3 regions of the Paenibacillus sp. MT86 genome follow, and region 3 is predicted to be linked to each of the others. Evidence: riboswitches for the same ligand, from Rfam matches in the RefSeq annotation. Region 3 holds a riboswitch; each other region holds the start of a gene.

Region 1 (6,518 bases), 620 kb from region 3:
AAATCCTTTCTCATGAAAACATCCAACTACCTGAAGCACTTATCTACAATAGCCTCCACTACCTCCCTCGCCGACTCCGCTCCCGTCACGGCGGATATCACCGCGACGCCATCCGCACCCGCTCCAATCACTTCCTCCACGCGCTCCACGGTAATCCCGCCAATCCCAACGATCGGCAGGTGGATTCCAGCTTCGCGAAGCTCACGGAGAATTGCTGGGCCTTGCGCAGTCTTGGCATCATCCTTCGAGCGGGTCGGATAGATCGGCCCGATGCCAAGGTAATCAGCACCGTGGAGGATGGCGCGCCGCGCTTCCTCCACCGTGTGGGCGGAAACACCGAGAATCCGGTTGCCGATTCGCTCGCGGACGGAAGCCGCGGATTCGTCGTCCTGGCCGACGTGCACGCCGTCTGCGTTCAGCTTCAGTGCCAGCTCTACATCGTCATTGACGATGAAGGGCACGCCCGCTTGGCGGCACTGATCCTGAATCCGGCGAGCCAGATGAATCATCGGTTCGCCGACAAGCGCACCGTGTCCCTTCTCACGGAACTGGACCATGGTTGCGCCTCCAGCCAGTGCTTCCTGCACGACCAAGCTTGGCTCGACGATACAGTTCACGCTGCCGAGCACGAGGTACATCCGCAGATGCCGTCTCATCATCTCGGGTGCCACTCTGCCCGTCATCGCAGCACCTCCTGACGGCGGCGATTGTATGCCCAATGATTGGTCGGGCCCTGTCCGTGCCCCAGGTTTAAGCCGTCCTCAATGGCCGCTTGGATGAATATGCGCCCGCTCTGAATCGCATCCAATGCGCTCAGACCTTGGGCCAGGCCTGCGGTAACGGCCGCAGAGAAGGTACAGCCGGTACCGTGCGTATGAACGGTATGAATTCGTTTGCCATATAATTCTGTGAAGGCCGTACCATCGTATACGAGGTCGATGACCGGAGGACTGTCGGGATTACCGTCATCGTTGGAAAAGAGCGAACGGCCCCCCCTATACTCCCCAGCAGGCATGGCAGTTCTCATTTGACCGTGCGTCCTATCGGACTGAGGCAACTCTTCCTGCTGCATACCCGCCGTTATAGCCGGTCCCCTGTCTCTTTCATGATCCGTACCTTCATCGCTTCCAAGGATTCCCTCGTCATGACCGCCTTTGATCACTACGATCCTGGGCCCAAGAGCATGAATACGTCTCGCCGCTTCTTTGCGATCGTTCATCGTGCGGATTCGCATCCCCGCCAATACTTCGGCCTCCGGTATATTGGGGGTGACAATCAACGCCAGCGGCAGCAAATCTTCTCTTAAAGCCTGCACCGCTTCGCTTTGCAGCAGCTCCGCTCCGCCCTTGGCGATCATCACGGGATCGACAACGACCTTCCCCCAGCCGAATGCCCGAATCCGGTCAGCAACCAGCCGAATGATCTCGGCGTTGAACAGCATGCCCGTCTTCAATGCATCTACTCCGAGGTCCGAGCCAACCGCTTCAATCTGCCCCGCAGTTGCTTCGGGTGGCAGCGGATATACGCCGTGAACCCCCAAGGTATTCTGCACCGTGATCGCGGTAATCGCCGACATGCCGTACACGCCGAGTTCCTGGAAGGTTTTCAGATCGGCCTGAATGCCGGCGCCGCCACCGCTGTCAGACCCGGCAATCGTCAGGGCACGGGGTATGCGAGCCTCGCTCATCGCGTGCCTCCGGCAGCCGCCGCTCCCGCTTCCAGCACAGCGGCATACCCTTCCAGCGATCCTGGATGAAGCTTCGCCAGCTCGTCCAGGAAAGTTATCTGGAAGCTTCCCGGTCCCAGATCTGCCGTTCGCTCAGCAGCTTTCGCCGCCGCGGCCCCATAGAAGGCCAGACCCGCCGTACCTGCAAGCAGCAGGTTTGCTTCCACCGCGGCAAAGGCACCCAGCACCGAGGTCAGCAGGCAGCCTGCGCCGGTCACCTTCGTAAGCAGAGCATCCCCTCCGGTAATGATGCGCACTTCCGTTCCATCGGTAATCACGTCCTCTTCACCGGTAATGGCCACGATCGTGCCTAACTCGCGCGCCGCCCGCACGGCCAGCTCGGCATGATTGCTGCCTGCGCTATTGCCTGCGTCTACGCCCTTGATCTCGCGGTCCTCCCCGATAAGGTGAGCGACTTCAGCCGCATTTCCGCGCACGAGCGAAACCTTCACCTCGCTTAGGATCCGCAGCGCCGACTCCGTCCGAAAACGGGTCGCTCCCGCGCCGACCGGGTCCAGCAGCACCGGCACGCCATGGGCATTCGCCGATTGCCCCGCGATAATCATCGCATCCACCAGCTCGCGGTTCAGCGTGCCGATGTTCAATACGAGCGCGCCCGCGATGGCGGCCATATCCGCCACTTCCTCCGGCGCGTAAGCCATCACCGGCGACGCGCCCAGCGCGTACAAGCCGTTAGCCGTAAAATTCGTAACCACCACGTTCGTCATATTGTGAACGAGGGGGCTCGTCTGCTGTACCTTCGTTAAAAGCGCCGAAACCTCTTTTTCCCATGAATGCATTTATATCAGCCTCTCTTCGCTATAATGGAATTCCATGTGCTTGCGAACATCGCTCTTTACAGCACGGCAGCTTCCAGCTGCACCGGCCATTCCTCCTGCTTATAAGCCATGTCCCAAAACAGATACTCCAGCTGGCAGCTCAGCATGAAATGCTCCCTCATCCGTTCCCGCTCGGCTGTCGTTGCACGCTCCGCCCATGCATCGACACGGTCGCGGAACTTGGCTGTTGCGTCTTCCCCCCGGTTTCCGTAGAAAGAAATCCAGTCGTAAAACGGATGGGAGGCATCCGGCTTCACCTCATTCAACAGCTTGCGGCCAATCTCCAGGTACGTCCATGGGCATGGCAGCAGTACGGCCATAATCTCCCCCAAACTACCCTCATGCGCCACCGTCAGCATATGACGGATGTAATGATGCGCGGACGGAGCCAGCGGATATCCTTGAAGCTCTTCATAGGTCACCCCGGCGGCTGCGCAAAAATTCTGATGCGGGTGCACCTCGCTGTGCAGAATGAATGAAATCTGTTCGTTAAAGGCCGCAATCTCTTCACGGCTGATCGATTTGGATATGGCTATTCCGTATATCCGCATGTAGGCATTCAAATACTCAAAATCCTGCTTCACATAGTGAATCAGCTGCTCCCGCTCCAGATTCCCCTCGGCAATGCCTGTTACGAAGGGATGATCGAAGATTGCTTGAAAAATGCCTCCCGCCTGCTGACGGAGCTCTTGCGTGAAACGCATCTTTGTCCCCACCTCCAACATATTGAAGAGCAGGAAGTCCGTAAGACACGACTTTTCAGACAACGCTAAAAAGCCGCCCCGAAAACTGGAGCGGCTTCGTCAACAAGCCCGGGTGCGCCAAAAAAACGCACCGAGACCTCATATTCGAAGGCTCCACTTTCCTACGCTAGTACGAACTAGATCAGGTTCAAAGGGTCCAAGATACGCTCTTGTCTCAGCCGCCAACGGCTCCCCTAGTGGACTTCCTATTCTTTTGTCTAATACTGTACATAGGTTTGGGGGTGGTGTCAAACGTTAACAGTTTGTGGACGGAACCTCAAGCTCGACCTTCCTCCGACCGCGTGATTGTGACGATGTACGGTGGCGGCTGTCTTTTCGCAAGATAAAAACGCAGGCTACCCCAAACTCATTCCGGAAACACTGACGCTCGGCTGTCATATATGCCCCCGCATAATGAGTGCATAAGCACAATTCAAATAAATGAAATTTAAAGGAGCGAGCGTATTTATGACGTACCGACTGAAAACGGTTAAACCCATTCCGGATGGCTACACCTCCGTGACGCCGTGGATCATCTCAAGAAACTCCGCAGCGCTGATCGATTTCCTCAAGCAGGCTTTTCGGGCCGAAGAGTTAGCCCGCGTCTATGTTGGCGATGGTGTCATCGGCCATGCCGAGGTGCGAATCGGGGATGCCGTCGTCATGATGTTTGACGCAAAGCCGGAATGGCCGGATAGCCCGGCATACCTCCGTTTGTATGTTGAGGATTGCGATGACGTGTATCGGCAAGCGCTGGCCGCAGGAGCGGTCTCGGTGACGGAGCCAACGACCTTGTTCTTCGGCGATCGGGTGGGACGGGTACGGGACCCGTTCGGCAACTTATGGTGGGTACAGACACGAATGGAGGACCTCACTCCGGTGGAAATGGAACAGCGTGCCCAAGACCCGGAATACATCCAAGCGATGACCTATGTTGCAGGGGCGGAGATCGTGGTGAAGATGTCGTAAAAAGTTACCGTGAAGCGAGCGTTATTACAGGGAGGACATGGGTGGATTCGGTGTCCCAGGGGTGTGCATGGATGGCGCCGACCAAAACAACTTAGAACACCATAACTTAGAGTAGCTTTGGGTTAGAGGTAGAATCCGGTATATAGTTGGTGCTACTACTGGTCCTGGTACTACTACTGGTATTGATGCTATTACTGTTCTTGGTGCTATTACTGGTCTTGTGCGACTGCTGGTCTTGGTGCGACTACTGGTATTGATGCTACTACTGGTCTTGATGCGACTACTGGTCTTGATGCGACTACTGGTCTTGGTGCTACTGATCGAGGACAAGCGGACTGAGGATACGTTATTTAGCTGAATAGGCGTAATTTTTGATGGCTAACGGACACCAGATACGTTATTCATAGAATATGACGGCAAATAGACCGTTTATTGCGGTAATAAGGGATCCTGTGTCCGTTAGATCTAAGAATCGAGGGTTAATCAGGGAAATAAGGGATCTGGTGTCCGTTAACGAGTACCTTGGTGACTGGCTGGTATTGATGCTATTACTGGTCTTGTGCGACTACTGGTCTTGATGCTATTACTGGTCTTGGTGCTATTACTGGTCTTGTGCTACTACTGGTCTTTGTGCTACTACTGGTCTTGGTGCTACTGATCGAGGACTAGCGGACTGAGGATACGTTATTTAGCTGAATAGGCGTAATTTTTGATGGCTAACGGACACCAGATACGTTATTCATAGAATATGATGGCAAAAGGACAGTCTATTGCGGTAATAAGGGATCCTATGTCCGTTTGATCTGAGAATCGGGGGTTAATCAGGGAAATAAGGGAACTGGTGTCCGTTAACAGGTCATGGTTAGCGGCATGATGCCCGGAGTTGGTTAGGCTGTACTGGCGAGCGATGTGACATGCAGCTGCATACCGGCGGTACTTCGACGTTGCGGTACTGGCGACGCGCGATGTTAAAAAAGGAGGCATCCCAAAAGATCTCAGATCTTGAGGGATGCCTCCTTTTTTAACTTTTCCTAGCATCTTCCGCTATACGATGATACTAGCCTTCAGCATCCGTCTTCATTCCTTACTGAATGCCGTAAAACTCCTGCAGTTGGTCGATCATCAGGTTGGCCGCCAGGATGCCGCCTGCCGTATTCCAGATCGCATCATCCACTTTGTGGGCTTGACCGTTCTTCACAACGTTCAGGTTCTTCCACAGCGGATCGTTGATCCATTCCTGCTCGGTCTGGTTGGCGCCGCCATCCCCTGTCTCATAAGTGAAATAGAACAGTCTGTCGGCTTCCACCTCAGGCAGACGTTCCTTCGTGATCTCGTCCACGAAATCGTCCTTGGCATTCTTGGTCATGTCGTTGCGGGCGATGCCGATTTTATCGAAAATAACGCCCGAGAACGTATTGGTATGGTACACCCGGGTCTTGCCTGCCATGAAACGAACCACGGAGACGGTTTCGTCAAGCTTGCTGCCGGCCTTCTCTTTAAACTCCTGGATCCGCTTGTCGTAGGCTGCCAAGAGTTCTTCGCCTTCCGACACTTTGTTCAGCGCCTTGGCATACAGTTCAAAATTGTTCTGCCACTCGCCGCGAAGATCCTCGGCAAAAACAGTCGGCGCGATCGCCTTCAATTGCTCGTATACTTTTTCCTGACGCATCTTGTTGCCGATGATCAGGTCAGGCTGCAGACCCGCGATCAGCTCGATGTTCGGCTGGCTCTCTTCCCCGACAACGGTAACGCCTTCCATCTGGTCTTTAATATGCGGATACCAAGGATCCCCCGTCCAGGATCTAACGGCACCTACCGGCTTCACGCCCAAGGCCAGAAGCGCCTCGGTTCCTTCGTTCGTGAGGACGACGACCTTTTGAGGCGTTCCTTTGATCGTTTCCGTCCCCATGGCATGCGTAACTTCATACGATTCGCCGCCGGCAGCAGCGCCGCTGTTGCCCTCTGCGGTATTCGTCGTGTCGCCGCCCGCGTTGCTTGTCCCTTCTTGCGCCGGGCTTGCTCCGCACCCCGCAAGAATCATGATCATGATCAGAGCCAGCAAGCTAAACTTGAGGCCTCTTGCCCGTTTCTTTGCCATTCCTGTTCCCATTCCTATCTAAATCCCCCTTGTGTCATATCCCGCTATTTGAAAACCATTATCAATCACTGATTCAAAACTATAAAGGGTTTCGTGAAAAATATCAATATATTTGTGAGAATGATTATCAAGCTCATTGACAG
Region 2 (6,518 bases), 1.5 Mb from region 3:
ATCATGGACAGCAAAGTACTCTTACCGGCGCCGTTCGGGCCGATAAAGGACGTAATTTGACCTTTCGGGATCGTAACCGACACGTTATCAACGACCTTTTTGCCGCCATAGACTTTCGATACGTTCGTAACCTGGATCATGCTTTACTCTCCTTTAGTAGCAGGTATATGAAGTAAACGCCGCCGATGAAGTTGATGATGACGCTTAGCGTAGTAGAGAACGTAAACACCCGCTCTACCACCAGCTGACCGCCCACCAAGGCGATAATGCTAATCAGAATGGACGCCGTGATTAAGTGTGAATGCCGGTATGTTTTCATGAATTCATAAGCGACGTTGACCACAAGCAGTCCAAGGAACGTGATCGGTCCTACCAATGCGGTGGCCACCGAAATGAGAACCGCGACAACGATCAGAAGCCTCTTCACAACGTAATCATAGTTTACGCCAAGGTTGATCGCCTGATCACGACCCAGCGACAGCACGTTCAAGTACTTGGCAAACCGGGCAAAATACAGCAGGGTCAGCGCAACGACAATGACGGACAGGATGAGAAGCTCGGTCTTCACATTGTTGAAGCTGGCAAACATCTTGTCGGACACGTACTGGAACTCGTTCGGATCGATCAGCACTTCCATAAAGGAAGACATGCTGGAGAACAGGGTTCCAAATATCATGCCGATTAGCAGCAGGAAGTAAATATTGTTTCCTTCCCTCTGAAACAAAATCTTATATAGGATCCCGGCAAACAGGATCATCGCGCCGACATTGATCAAAAAGTTAACATTGCTGCCCAGTTTATACAGCGTGAAGGAGCCGAAGACAAAGATCACGGTCGTCTGGATCAGGATATACAAGGAATCCAATCCCATCACGCTTGGCGTCAGTATCCGGTTATTCGTGACCGTTTGAAACACCGTGGTAGACAGAGCGATCGCCCCGCCGGTCAGAATAATGGCAAGAACCTTCTTGATTCGTCTTGGAAGGGCGTAATCCCAATTGCCGCCAAGATCAATGAACAGAAAGACTGCCACCAGGATGATTGCCGCCGCGGCCAACAGGCCGAGTTTGGCTTTATAAGTCATAAGCCTTTCTCCTCATCAGTAAGAAAATGAATATACCGCTTCCGAGTACGCCCACGGTCAGACTAATCGGAATTTCATAGGGATAAATGATGATCCGGCCAAGGATGTCACAGAACAGTACGAACCCGGCCCCCAGCAGCGCGGTATGCGAAAGGCTTTTTTTCAAGTGGTCCCCTAAGTACAGACTGACAATATTAGGTATGATCAGACCAAGGAACGGAATCACGCCGACGGTCAGCACAACGGAAGCCGTAACCAGCGCAACGATGACCAATCCCAGGTTCACGACTCGCCGATAATGAAGTCCCAGGTTGGTTGCGAATTCCTCTCCCATTCCGGCTACCGTAAACTTGTTGGCAAACAGGTAAGCCAGAATCACAAGCGGGATACTGAGATACAGCATTTCATATTGGCCCTTCATGATCATGGAGAAATCGCCCTGCAGCCAAGCCGACATATTCTGTATAAGATCATATTTGTAGGCAAAGAAGGTCGCGACCGAGCTGACGATGTTACCGAACATAAGCCCTACCAGCGGGATGAAGATCGCGTCCTTGAACTTGATCCGATCCAGTATCTTCATGAAGATAAAGGTTCCTGCCAGTGCGAATACGAATGCCACGAGCATTTTGATAAGCGGGCCGCTTGTCGTAAAGACGAGCATGGCAACCAAGATCCCCAATCTGGCGGAGTCCATAGTGCCCGCGGTCGTCGGCGATACGAACTTGTTGCGGCTGAGCTGCTGCATGATCAATCCGCAGATACTCATGCTGACTCCAGCCAAGATGAGGCTGACAAGCCGTGGAATCCGGCTTACAAGCATAATATGCTGTTGTTGTTCTGTCATCGAGAACAGTTCCAGTGGCGAGATATCTTTAACTCCAATAAATAACGAGATTATGGAGAGTACCACAACGGCTGCGAATAAGTATCTAATCTTCATGGTTCTTCCTTCTATGCGTATGTCTGTCGAAACTCCGGCAGTCAGCAATTCCCCAACCATTCTCATTGAGATTGATTATCAATTGCGTTCTGATATGGATTATATCATTCTCATTCTCAGTCGACAAGTATAATTGAGAATCAAAATCATTTAATTTGTTCATCCAAGTATCATTTGTTCATGATTTGTTCATAATATGGAGTTTCGCAGAGATAAACTTTATATCACCGAGGCTGAGCCGCTTGGATTCGCGGTTCCCGAAATACATTCGTATGTAGAAGCTGATTTAATTCTCAGTAACCGGGTATAAAAAATATAAATTAACTTTCCCTCGAAGCGTTGACAATCCCTCTAAGTTATATTAATATGCTAACATAATTATTATTTCTAACTAAACGTAAGTTAATGTGGAATGATAATTCAACGACAGCAATTCAACTCAACATGCATATTTGCTTGAATTAAAGGACATCTTTGTTATCAGGCTTATGCAAACATGATTACATCAGGAGGTTTTTTTCAATGTCTAAAGATTTTTCAGCAGCACTTAAGCATCGCCGTTCCCATTATGCCATCAGCAAAGACCCGGTCATTTCCGACGAACGCATCCAGGAGATTGTTAATGAAGCCGTTAAATATACTCCGTCTTCTTTCAACTCCCAAAGCGCACGCGTCGTTGTACTGCTTGGCGAACAGCATGACAAACTGTGGAACCTGACCGAAGGCATTCTGAAAGAGGTTGTCGGAGACGAAGAGGCTTTCAAATCCACAGCTGAAAAAATGGGTGCATTCCGTGCTGGATACGGCACTGTTCTCTTCTTCGAGGACAATAACGTAGTTGCCGACCTGCAGCAAAAGTTCGCGCTGTATGCCGACAATTTCCCGGTTTGGTCGAACCAATCCAACGGCATGCTGCAATTCGTGGTATGGACGTCCCTCGAGGCAGAAGGCCTGGGCGCATCCCTCCAGCATTACAACCCGTTGATCGACGAGAAAGTGAAGTCCGAATGGAACATTCCGGAAAACTGGAAGCTGATCGCTCAAATGCCTTTCGGCAAACCGGTTGCAGATCCGGGCGAAAAAGAATTTGCGCCGCTTGAAGATCGCGTGAAGGTATACAAGTAAGCCATAGCCGGCCTAAGCCGCCTACCCAAGCCCTGAGGATTGGAATAGGCGGCTTTTTTATGGTGCCCTGCCATTGAAAACCTGCCGGCAAAACGATACAATAACACAGGAAGCAGGCCTTTCGCCTTCTGATCTTCGGAAGTTCTTGGAGCCGGCTTGATACCAACTGCATATTTGATGTTTGGCTGTACTAGGGGTGCCATGTGCTGAGAGACGGCGGACCGCCGTTAACCCTTATCACCCGATCTAGATCATACTAGCGTGGGGAAGTGTAGCATTTATGTTTATTTCTTTGCGTAGGCATAACTGCACTTCTTCATGGGGTGCGGTTTTTTTGCGTGGACTTATACAATGGGGAGGAAAAAAATTTATGAATGAGCTTGTATGCGGAACCAGCCGGATCGTGGGTTGCCGGTTCTCGGTATTTCCCATGACGGATCGGTTCGTTGAAGTGATCACGGAAGCGCTTCGTTCCGTGGATTCGGAAAAGGTCTCGATCCAAACGGATGATGTAAGCACTTGTATTCGCGGACGTGCGGAGCATGTGTTTGATGTGACGAGAGCAATATTCGCTTATGCCGCGGCTAGCGGCGTGCACACGGTGTTTAACGGTACTTATTCTATCGGCTGCCCAGGCGATACGGATGCCGATGCGTATATGAATGAGGATTCGACCCGCTTAAACCACGATATCGGGGAACGCGCCGATATCGAAACGGCCTGCCAATTCGCGCTTTACCCGATGGGTAGCGCCAATTACATGGATGTCATTTACGCAGAAGTGGATCGTGCGAAGGCAGCGGGCACATTCGGTGGAAGCGTACATTACGCCAGCCGATTGGACGGGACGTTGTCCCGGGTGTTCGGATCACTCGAAGACGCGTTCCAACATGCGATTCAATCCGACAGCAGCCATCTGGTCATGACTGCGGTGGTTTCGGCCCACAGCCCATCCCCCAAAGCCAAAGCTTAAGGTCCTTTCCAACAGATAAAGGCCCGGCACGCGCCGGGCCTTTATCAATTGCAGGCAAGAATATTGACGGTGTTTAAACCCAAGCACTCAAGATGATTACGAGCAGGATAAAGAGAACCAATATAGTTCCTACTGAATTGCCCCATGCGCCGCCATATGCTCCGCTCATGAAGATCCCTCCTGGATTTAAAAGAATGACGTGAGTTAATCACGTTATTATCTTATTGCTTATGGCGGGCGAGCGTCACGGCTAATGTACCCCCCTCTTTTTTATGCAGGGCTTATTTATTCCTCATAACCGACCAGCAGCCTGCCTCCGTACGGCCTGAGCGCTTCCTCCGTCACTGCAATAAGGTCCGCAGGATCGTCCTCCCGATAAATCGCCAGAAGCGCTGCCTCCAGTCGATCCCCCATAGCTGGGCTATAGCGGTTGAATAAACGAAACAGCATCTTCCCTTCACCCGTCCACTCCCGGTTTGCCCTCAGCACGAATTCGCATAGAGTCGACGCTATTTTGTGTACAGTAAACCATTTTTCGCCTTCCCTGCGGGGACTTGTCAAGTCCAGCAAAAACTCGGTCAGGATGTAGCGGTATTCGGCAATATCGCTCGACGACAAGGGCATGGGGCCGTAATTCAAATCATTCCGGGCATCCGCCCGCACCTCTTCTCCCTCAGGCAACGAACGCAGCACCGTACCTTCGGCGACCATCCGCTGCAAAGACGGATTCGCCGCCAGCACTCCCTCGTCGAAATATTCGCGATAGGAGGATAAAGACAATATGAATATTTCCGCGATCCAGCCATGCGCCTCGATCGTCTTCCTGCTGAAGTCATATCCGTCCCGTTCAATGACGATGATGTCCAGATCGGATTGTTCATTATATTCACCACTGCTCGCGCTGCCGCCAAGTACGGCAAGCAAGCAGTCGGGATAATTTCGTTGCATGACGCGTATCGCTGCCTCCGTCGGTTCCAGTCTCATGGCCGTTTCCTCCAGTAATTCTCTCATCCGCCACAAAAAAGGGCTCAAAATATTAAATTCAACGAAAACCCCAAACGTACCTGAATCATATGGTAAATAAACGATTACCCGCATTGACGATAAGGAAGAAGGGATAGATGAGATGAATTACATTCACATGCTCTCCAGATTAGGCATGGGCAGTGCCCACCCGGGAGGATTCGAGGCAACCCTCAGAATGCTGAAGAATTATCCCATTCAACCGGGCAGCCGCATTTTGGAGGTAGGGTGCGGAACCGGCAGAACCGCCTGTCATCTTTCGGAGATGGGTTATCAAGTGACCGCCATTGACCTGAACGAAAATATGATCAAAAAAGCCCGCGCAAGAGCCGAAGCCATGGGTATGGACGTGGAGTTCCTGCAGGCGGATGTATGCGCGCTGCCTTTCGAAGACAACCGGTTTGATCTGATCATGGCCGAGTCCGTCACCGTATTTACGGATACCTCGAAATCGCTGCCCGAATATTACCGCGTTCTGGATCGCGGAGGCGTCCTGCTGGACAGGGAACTGCTGCTGGATAAGCCGATGCCGGAGCCGAAGCTTAAGGAGCTGCTCGAATTCTTCGGCATTCCTAATCTGATGATGAGGGAAGAATGGGCGGCGTCCCTTTTGTCTTGCGGTTTTAAGCAGGCTGAATTTTTGGAGTACAACCACTTCAACGAGCAATTAAAGGAAGAGCAAACCCGTCATCTGGATGCGTTTGAGCAGCGCGATAAAGGACTCCTGTTCGATGCTGCGCTCTGGGAAACGCTGTTCAAGCATGACCGCATGATTCTGGATAATACGGATTATCTCGCTTCCGTCTTATTTCGTGCGGTGAAATAATCCGGCTTCATCTCTATGCATCAAGAGGGGATCTGCATATGGCTATGCTTCCCCTCACTCCCATCACATTCAGTTCTTTCGACCTAATTCAACACTTTTTGTCAATTCGTTATATCTAGTTTAGCCCGTCGATGCTATAATCATGGTAAATATATCCTATGTTGTTGAGGAGGACTCATTCTTATGGCATGGTTCAACAGACTCCCTATGTCTCAAAAAATCACCGCAGCCTGTTATCTCATTGCCGCTTTGTTTGCGGTACCCATGCTGCTTGCGTTTATTCTGATGGGTAAAGCAATCATTGGCGTGGTCATCGTCGTGGTACTAACCGGGCTTACTTTTCCTCTTTCTCGCCTCATTGAGAAAACGCTTACGAACTCCTTCGCGGAAATCTCCAGCGTTTCCGCCAAAATCGCCAAAGGCGACTTCACCTTCCAGGTGGAGGAGGTGGGAGGCATGAACGATCTGAGCAGAACCTTCAACAGCATGGTGGACAAGCTTCGCAAAATATTGCAGGAAACCTCGGATATCACCCGTCAGGTGA
Region 3 (6,518 bases):
CCGATGCTCGGCGTGGTTCGGACCTCATGCCCTTCCAGCTCATATGGCTCGCTCAGCATCGTCCAGATCTCTTCCGCCATCCAGATCAGTTCCTGATCCTCGCCGGCCGGATGAATCACTACCGTAAATTCGTCCCCTCCTAAACGGGAAACCAGAACGCCTTTGGATTCAAGGGTTTGAAGACGAGTCGCGACCTTGCGAATCAGCAAATCGCCGGCACGATGGCCGTAGCGGTCATTCACTCGTTTAAAACGGTTCATATCCATATATAGAAGCCCTACGCGGGAACCCGCACGGTCCGCCTCCTGCAGCGAGCTCGACAGCCTTGCGTTAAAGTAGCGGCGGTTATAGAGTCCCGTAAGATCGTCGCGATGCGCCAAGGTCTCGCTCTGCATCAGGCTTTGATGCAGCCGGTCAAACAAGCGGTCATTCTCGAACTGGATCAGGATCTGCCTGATCAGAATCAGGATGACGCACAGGGATAAGCCGGTAAAAAGCCCGTTCCACCCTCCGAACCGCTGCACCATAAGGGCAAACATCCCGCCAAGCACGCTGTAGGGAAGCAGATATCTTACGATCAGATTTCCGAACGAACGGGGCTCCCTCTCATCCAACGATTGATTTCGGGCATCGGGAGCTGACCGCCCTCCTGCCAAACCAATGATGAATACCGATAACGTATACAGTGGGTACAGGTATGAACGAACTTCAACACCCTTATAATCGACGAGATACATATGCAGAACATCGGCGGCAATGTACATGCTCCCGCCGAGGCATATCAGGAAGACTGCCCGTTTCCTTAACTGCCCTGTGTTAAAATACAACACCAAGGTGAAGAAAATAAGCACCGTTGCGCACAGCGGGTACAGCATGTCCACCCACAGCTTTCCCCATAAGGCTTCATTCGCCAAACCGTTAAGCTCGGGCTTGATGAAATATTCCCAGCCTACCGTCATGACCGTTATGCCAACGATCACGATATCCAGCATAAACCGCACTCCCCGAAACGAACCTTGTACGTGCCGGAACAAATAAATGAGGGCACCTGCAAACAGGATGATTTCGAATCCCCAGAATAATTGAGTCAAAATTGTACGGGAAGCGCTCTCTTTCCCCAGCCAAAAATAACAAGCATCGATGATTCGAGCCGAGGCATCCGCCATCAGCCCGGCACTTGCGATAAGCCAAAACCTTCGAAGATGCGGCTCGTAATGCCGAATGATCCGTAGTAAATAGACGGAAGCGGCAGCGGAAGCCATAATGACTAGAACACGCTGAAGCAATAAAGCATCAGGCATCCACAGAACGGTCATTATCTGAATGAATGCATATATGATGGCGAGTCGAATCCACAGATGATCTGCTGGAGTTGGACTCATAAGCATTCCTCCTCGGCCAAAAGGCAAGCTTTCTTCAATGCTTGTTTGTTAGGTCTTTTGAATTAATAGTTATAGTTCTCATGATACTTTTTACCCACCTAAAAGTAAAGATGAGGAAATGAAAGAAAGACCATCGATTCAACTCTATTAAACCATCGCGCTCCAAAAGCTTTCCGTCCTCAAGACCCACTTGACGTATAGGAATTATATGATAACATTTCAGTCATATCTCATATGAATCGGAAAGGGTGTTTAGCCTTGTCACAGAAACGATTGGATCATGTCGGCATTGTCGTCCGGGACCTTGAAGCCACGATTGCTTTTTACACAACCGTTGTCGGACTTGAACTGAAAGATCGCCTTACCCATACCAATGGCGTCATCCAGCTGGCATTCCTCGGATTTAACGGCAGCGACGAAACGGAAGTCGAGCTTATCCAGGGTTACAGCGACACGCTTCCCGCAGAAGGCACCGTCCATCATTTCGCCGTCAGCACCGATAACATCGAAGCGGAATATGTGCGCGTACAGGGACTGGCCGTACCTCATCTTGACGAAGAAATCGTAACGCTTCCGAACGGGTACCGCTATTTCTTCGTCCACGGTCCCGAAGGAGAATGGATTGAGTTCTTCCAGCGCTAACCGCTGCCGTACAGGATCCTATCAAAATGCTTCATCCCGTGAATGGTTAACGGGGTTCATTCTTCCAACCGCACAAGCCATGCCCAATACGAAGACCTGCCTCGTTCGCATCCCCTTCCGAACTAGACAGGTCTTTGCGTTAGGACTATAATAACGGATGTAACGTCCGAAACTTCATAAATCCCGGGGGAGCTGGAATTTGGCCGGCTGAGAGTGTATCCGATGATACTGACCCTTACACCTGATCTGGGTAATGCCAGCGTAGGAAGTCCATGTTTGCGGCAGCTATGATTTGCCGTGGTATACACTTACGCCGTCATGCGTCCTGATATCATTCAGGGCGCTTTTTTTGTGGAGTTAACGAGGTCATAGAAAGAGAAAGAGAATTCAAAGGAGAGAAGACAAGATGAAGAAGGGAAAATGGATGGCGCTGCTTCTCGCTTGCGCCCTGCTGATGGTTGCGGCGGGATGCGGTACAGGCGGACAGAACGAAAATACAGGCACCGAAGGCGCAGACGGCCAGGCGGCCGAAAAGCTCCGCGACGTACAGCTGATGCTCGATTGGTCGGCCAACACAAACCACACCGGACTGTATGCAGCCAAGGAGCTCGGGTATTATGAGGAAGAAGGGCTTAACGTCCAGATCGTCCAGCCGGGGGCCGGCGGAACGGATACGCTGGTCGCATCCGGCAAGGTGCCGTTTGGCATCAGCTACCAGGAAGGCGTCACGCTTGCCAGAACCCAAGGCCTGCCGCTTGTCTCCATTGCGGCGATTATTCAGCATAATACATCCGGCTTTGCCGCCCCCAAGGACAAGGGGATCGTCAAGGCTGGCGATTTTGAAGGGAAATCCTACGGCGGCTGGGGCTCGCCTGTTGAGGAAGCCGTCATGAAATCCATCATGGAGATCGACGGTGCCGATGTCAGCAAAGTAAATATGGTTAACATGGGCGATGCCGATTATTTTACCGCCGTCAAACGCGATATTGATTTTGCCTGGATCTTCTATGCCTGGACCGGTATCGAAGCCGAGCTCCGGAACGAGCCGCTTGACATGATCTATGTGAAGGACTACTCCAAGCAGCTTGACTATTACACGCCGGTGATCGTAACGAACGAGAGACTGATCCAGGAGGACCCGGAGCTTGTCAAAGCATTCGTGCGGGCGACCTCAAAAGGATACGACTATGCGATTCAACATCCTGAGGATGCAGCTGCCCTGCTGACGAAGGCCGTTCCCGAGCTGGATGCCGAGCTGGTTCTTGCCAGCCAGAAATGGCTGAGTCCCCGCTATCAGGATGATGCTGCCCGCTGGGGCGAGCAGAAAGCCGAAGTATGGTCGGGGTATGCAGACTGGATGTTTGAACGCAAGCTGCTCGAGAAGGAGCTTGATGCGGACAGCGCCTTCACCAATGAATTTTTACCGGAGAAACCATAGGATGCATTTAATTCGGAAGAGAGACGGCCTGTCCGGCAGGCTGCCTCTCTTCCATTACAATATAGCTTGCATGAAAGGATGAGTTTAGATGGCAAACACCCTCTTGAGCATACAAGTGATACCCAGAACGCCGGATGGAGGCGACAGCATTCCTTATGTGGATGAAGCGATTCGGGTCATTCAAGAATCGGGCGTGAAATACGAGGTCCATGCGCTCGAAACCACCTTGGAAGGAGAGCTTTCCGAGCTGCTGAAAATCGTTGAGCGCATGCATGAGGCGCTGGTGAAAGCGGGAAGTCCCAGCGTCATATCCCAGGTCAAAATCGCGCACCATCCGGGCGGCATCAGCATGGATAAGCTGACTGAGAAATACCGTCCATGAGAAAAGGCTGGTGGAGCTCCGTTTGGCCGCCCGCTGCGGCGGTCCTTTTCTTTTTGACGGTATGGCAGGCCGCGGTATCGGTATTCGATATAGAGCCGTATATTTTGCCGGCGCCGACGGCCATCGGGCATGAAGCCGCCACCGGCGCCTCCGGCCTTTTTCAGCATACGCTGGCCACGCTGCAATTAACCCTGGTCGGATTTATGATCGGTACGGCGATCGGCCTTGTCATCTCGTTGGCCCTGCATCTGGTGCCTTTTCTCAAAACAGCCCTCTATCCGCTTCTTATTCTTAGCCAGAACGTGCCGACGATCGCTCTCGCCCCGCTCCTCATGATTTGGTTCGGCTTCGGCATGCTGCCCAAGGTTATCGTGATTACCCTGGTCTGCTTCTTCCCCGTAGCCGTTGCCGCCCTGGACGGACTGGCGCGTACCGACCGAACCATGATGAATTACATGCAGATGGCGGGAGCCACTTCATGGCAGATCTTCACCAAGCTGGAGCTGCCGCATGCGCTCCCCTCCATCTTCTCCGGGATCCGCATCGCGGCCACCTATTCGGTCATGGGTGCGGTGATCGGGGAATGGATCGGCTCGGACCGGGGCATCGGCTACTATATGATGCTGCAAAAATCCGGCTACCGCACGGACCGGGTGTTTGTTGCCATTCTGATCATCGTCCTGCTCAGCCTGCTGATGGTGCTGCTGATCACCCTGCTGGAGAAGCGCCTGATCCGCTGGAATCGAAAAGGCTAGAACCACGGTGAACGGACATTTTCCAACCTATATAAAAGGAGGCTGTTTAGCGACATGACATATCAAGTATCCCTGCCGGATCATGACGGGCAGCGCCGGTCATCTACCGCGGTCCCGCCAGCGCCTGCCCTTGAGGTTCGCAGCCTTCATATCACCTTCCGCGAACGGCGCAGCGAAGTGCACGTGCTGGATGGCCTTTCGCTTCAGGTGCAGCCCGGGGAATTCGTCTCCTTGATCGGTCCTTCAGGCAGCGGAAAGAGCACGCTCTTCCATATCATCGGGGGGTTAACGCCTCCGGATGCGGGCTCCGTACTCATGGACGGTCAGGACGTGACCGGAGAGAAAGGCCGCATCGCCTATATGCCTCAACAGCCGGCCCTCTTCCCTTGGCGTACGGTGGAGGACAACGTGCTCCTTCCCGAGGAGCTGAGAGGCACCTCGAAAACCGCCGCCAGGGAAAATGCACGCAGCTGGATGGAACGGGCCGGGCTTGCCGGCTTCGAGAAGGCGTATCCGCATACCCTTTCAGGGGGGATGCAGCAGCGGGCCGCCTTTCTGCGCGCGCTGATGAGTCCGCAGGAGGTTATGTGCCTGGACGAACCGTTCAGCGCGCTCGACGCGCTGACACGCGGCGATATGCAGCGCTGGCTGCTCGATATCTGGGAGGATACGCGCCGTTCGGTGCTGATGATTACCCATCATATCGAGGAAGCGCTGCTGCTCTCGGACAGCATCTATATCCTGTCGGCGCGGCCCGGGACGATCCTGAAACGGGTAGAGGTCCCTTTTCCCCGTCCGCGCAGGGAAGACATCCTGAACGACCCGTCCTTTATCGCGCTAAAAACCGAAATCTCCGCCATCATGCGCGAAGAACAGCACAAGCGTTGAGCCGCATAGGCAGGATACAAATGCCTAAGCTCCTGTATCCATTATTCAAGAGCGCTTCTCGGAGGCGTACAAGCGAGGTGATGTAACGATGAAATCATTCACGCAGACGGAAACGAATCTCCCTCTGCTGGACACCCATATTCATCTGGATTCTTATGCCTTCTCCGATCAGCAAACGATTCTTGCGGATATCCGCAAAAGCGAAGTTCAGTCCATCATCTCCGTTTCCATGAACCTGGCTTCCAGCAAGCGAAACCTGGAGCTGGCCAGGGAGTACGGACCGTTGGTGCGGCCGGCATTCGGTTATCATCCGGAACAGCCCGTCCCTTCCCCTGAAGAAACCAAAGAGCTGCTGGATTGGATGGCTAATCATGTCGACGACATGATTGCCGTCGGAGAGGTCGGCCTGCCCTATTATGCCAGGCTGGAAGCCGAAACGGAGGGTCGGCCGTGGGATAACCGCCCTTACGAATGCCTGCTTGAGCAATTTATAGCATTTGCGAAGCGGCATCATAAACCGGTTATACTGCACGCTGTATATGAAGATGCGGATACCGCATGTGATTTGCTCGACAAATATGGCGTCACCCGCGCCCATTTCCATTGGTTCAAGGGCTCCCGTGACACCTTGCGGCGGATGGCGGATAAAGGCTGCTATATCTCCTTCACGCCCGACATTCTTTATGAGGATGAAATTCGCGATATTGCCCGTGTGTATCCGGAGCATCTTGTCATGACCGAAACCGACGGCCCTTGGCCGTTCGATGGCCCGTTCACCGGACAGATGACCCATCCTAAGATGACGGCTTCCGCAGCGGCGGCATGGGCCGAGCTTCGCGGGCTGGCCGTTTCCGAGGCTCGCAGGATTTTTTACGAGAATGCGGTTAGACTTTACGATCTATAAAAAAAAGAATTCCCGTTCCATTCAAGCCGGTTGTTTACGCAATCGGTTTGTTTTCTTTAAGGAACCGGTTATATTGGTTAATCAGTTCATCGAGCACGATCGATTGCCTGAGGACTTTAGGATGGTT

What was found. Region 3 has a riboswitch for thiamine pyrophosphate ahead of AC3RCL_RS03035 (ABC transporter substrate-binding protein). Riboswitches for the same ligand answer to the same signal wherever they lie in the genome.
Region 1: it holds a riboswitch for thiamine pyrophosphate, as region 3 does, so the genes downstream of both, tenA (thiaminase II) here and AC3RCL_RS03035 (ABC transporter substrate-binding protein) in region 3, are expected to answer to the same signal.
Region 2: it holds a riboswitch for thiamine pyrophosphate, as region 3 does, so the genes downstream of both, AC3RCL_RS09400 (YkoF family thiamine/hydroxymethylpyrimidine-binding protein) here and AC3RCL_RS03035 (ABC transporter substrate-binding protein) in region 3, are expected to answer to the same signal.

What each region holds. Positions count from the first base shown of each region.
Region 1 covers NZ_CM179499.1:1,327,450-1,333,967, reverse strand. Annotated here, with positions in the region: gene thiE (thiamine phosphate synthase) at 27-683, opposite strand; gene thiD (bifunctional hydroxymethylpyrimidine kinase/phosphomethylpyrimidine kinase) at 680-1,687, opposite strand; gene thiM (hydroxyethylthiazole kinase) at 1,684-2,526, opposite strand; gene tenA (thiaminase II) at 2,583-3,269, opposite strand; TPP riboswitch at 3,411-3,514, opposite strand; gene AC3RCL_RS05710 (VOC family protein) at 3,777-4,277, shown strand; gene AC3RCL_RS05705 (ABC transporter substrate-binding protein) at 5,362-6,387, opposite strand.
Region 2 covers NZ_CM179499.1:2,175,191-2,181,708, reverse strand. Annotated here, with positions in the region: gene AC3RCL_RS09420 (iron ABC transporter ATP-binding protein) at 1-140, opposite strand, end outside; gene AC3RCL_RS09415 (iron chelate uptake ABC transporter family permease subunit) at 137-1,084, opposite strand; gene AC3RCL_RS09410 (ABC transporter permease) at 1,074-2,027, opposite strand; gene AC3RCL_RS09405 (nitroreductase family protein) at 2,550-3,152, shown strand; TPP riboswitch at 3,335-3,437, shown strand; gene AC3RCL_RS09400 (YkoF family thiamine/hydroxymethylpyrimidine-binding protein) at 3,523-4,125, shown strand; gene AC3RCL_RS09395 (hypothetical protein) at 4,199-4,294, opposite strand; gene AC3RCL_RS09390 (nucleotidyltransferase domain-containing protein) at 4,411-5,109, opposite strand; gene AC3RCL_RS09385 (class I SAM-dependent methyltransferase) at 5,252-5,974, shown strand; gene AC3RCL_RS09380 (methyl-accepting chemotaxis protein) at 6,158-6,518, shown strand, end outside.
Region 3 covers NZ_CM179499.1:703,611-710,128, reverse strand. Annotated here, with positions in the region: gene AC3RCL_RS03045 (diguanylate cyclase domain-containing protein) at 1-1,382, opposite strand, end outside; gene AC3RCL_RS03040 (VOC family protein) at 1,641-2,024, shown strand; TPP riboswitch at 2,200-2,309, shown strand; gene AC3RCL_RS03035 (ABC transporter substrate-binding protein) at 2,431-3,462, shown strand; gene AC3RCL_RS03030 (MTH1187 family thiamine-binding protein) at 3,551-3,844, shown strand; gene AC3RCL_RS03025 (ABC transporter permease) at 3,841-4,599, shown strand; gene AC3RCL_RS03020 (ABC transporter ATP-binding protein) at 4,654-5,487, shown strand; gene AC3RCL_RS03015 (TatD family hydrolase) at 5,576-6,391, shown strand; gene AC3RCL_RS03010 (aspartyl-phosphate phosphatase Spo0E family protein) at 6,426-6,518, opposite strand, start outside.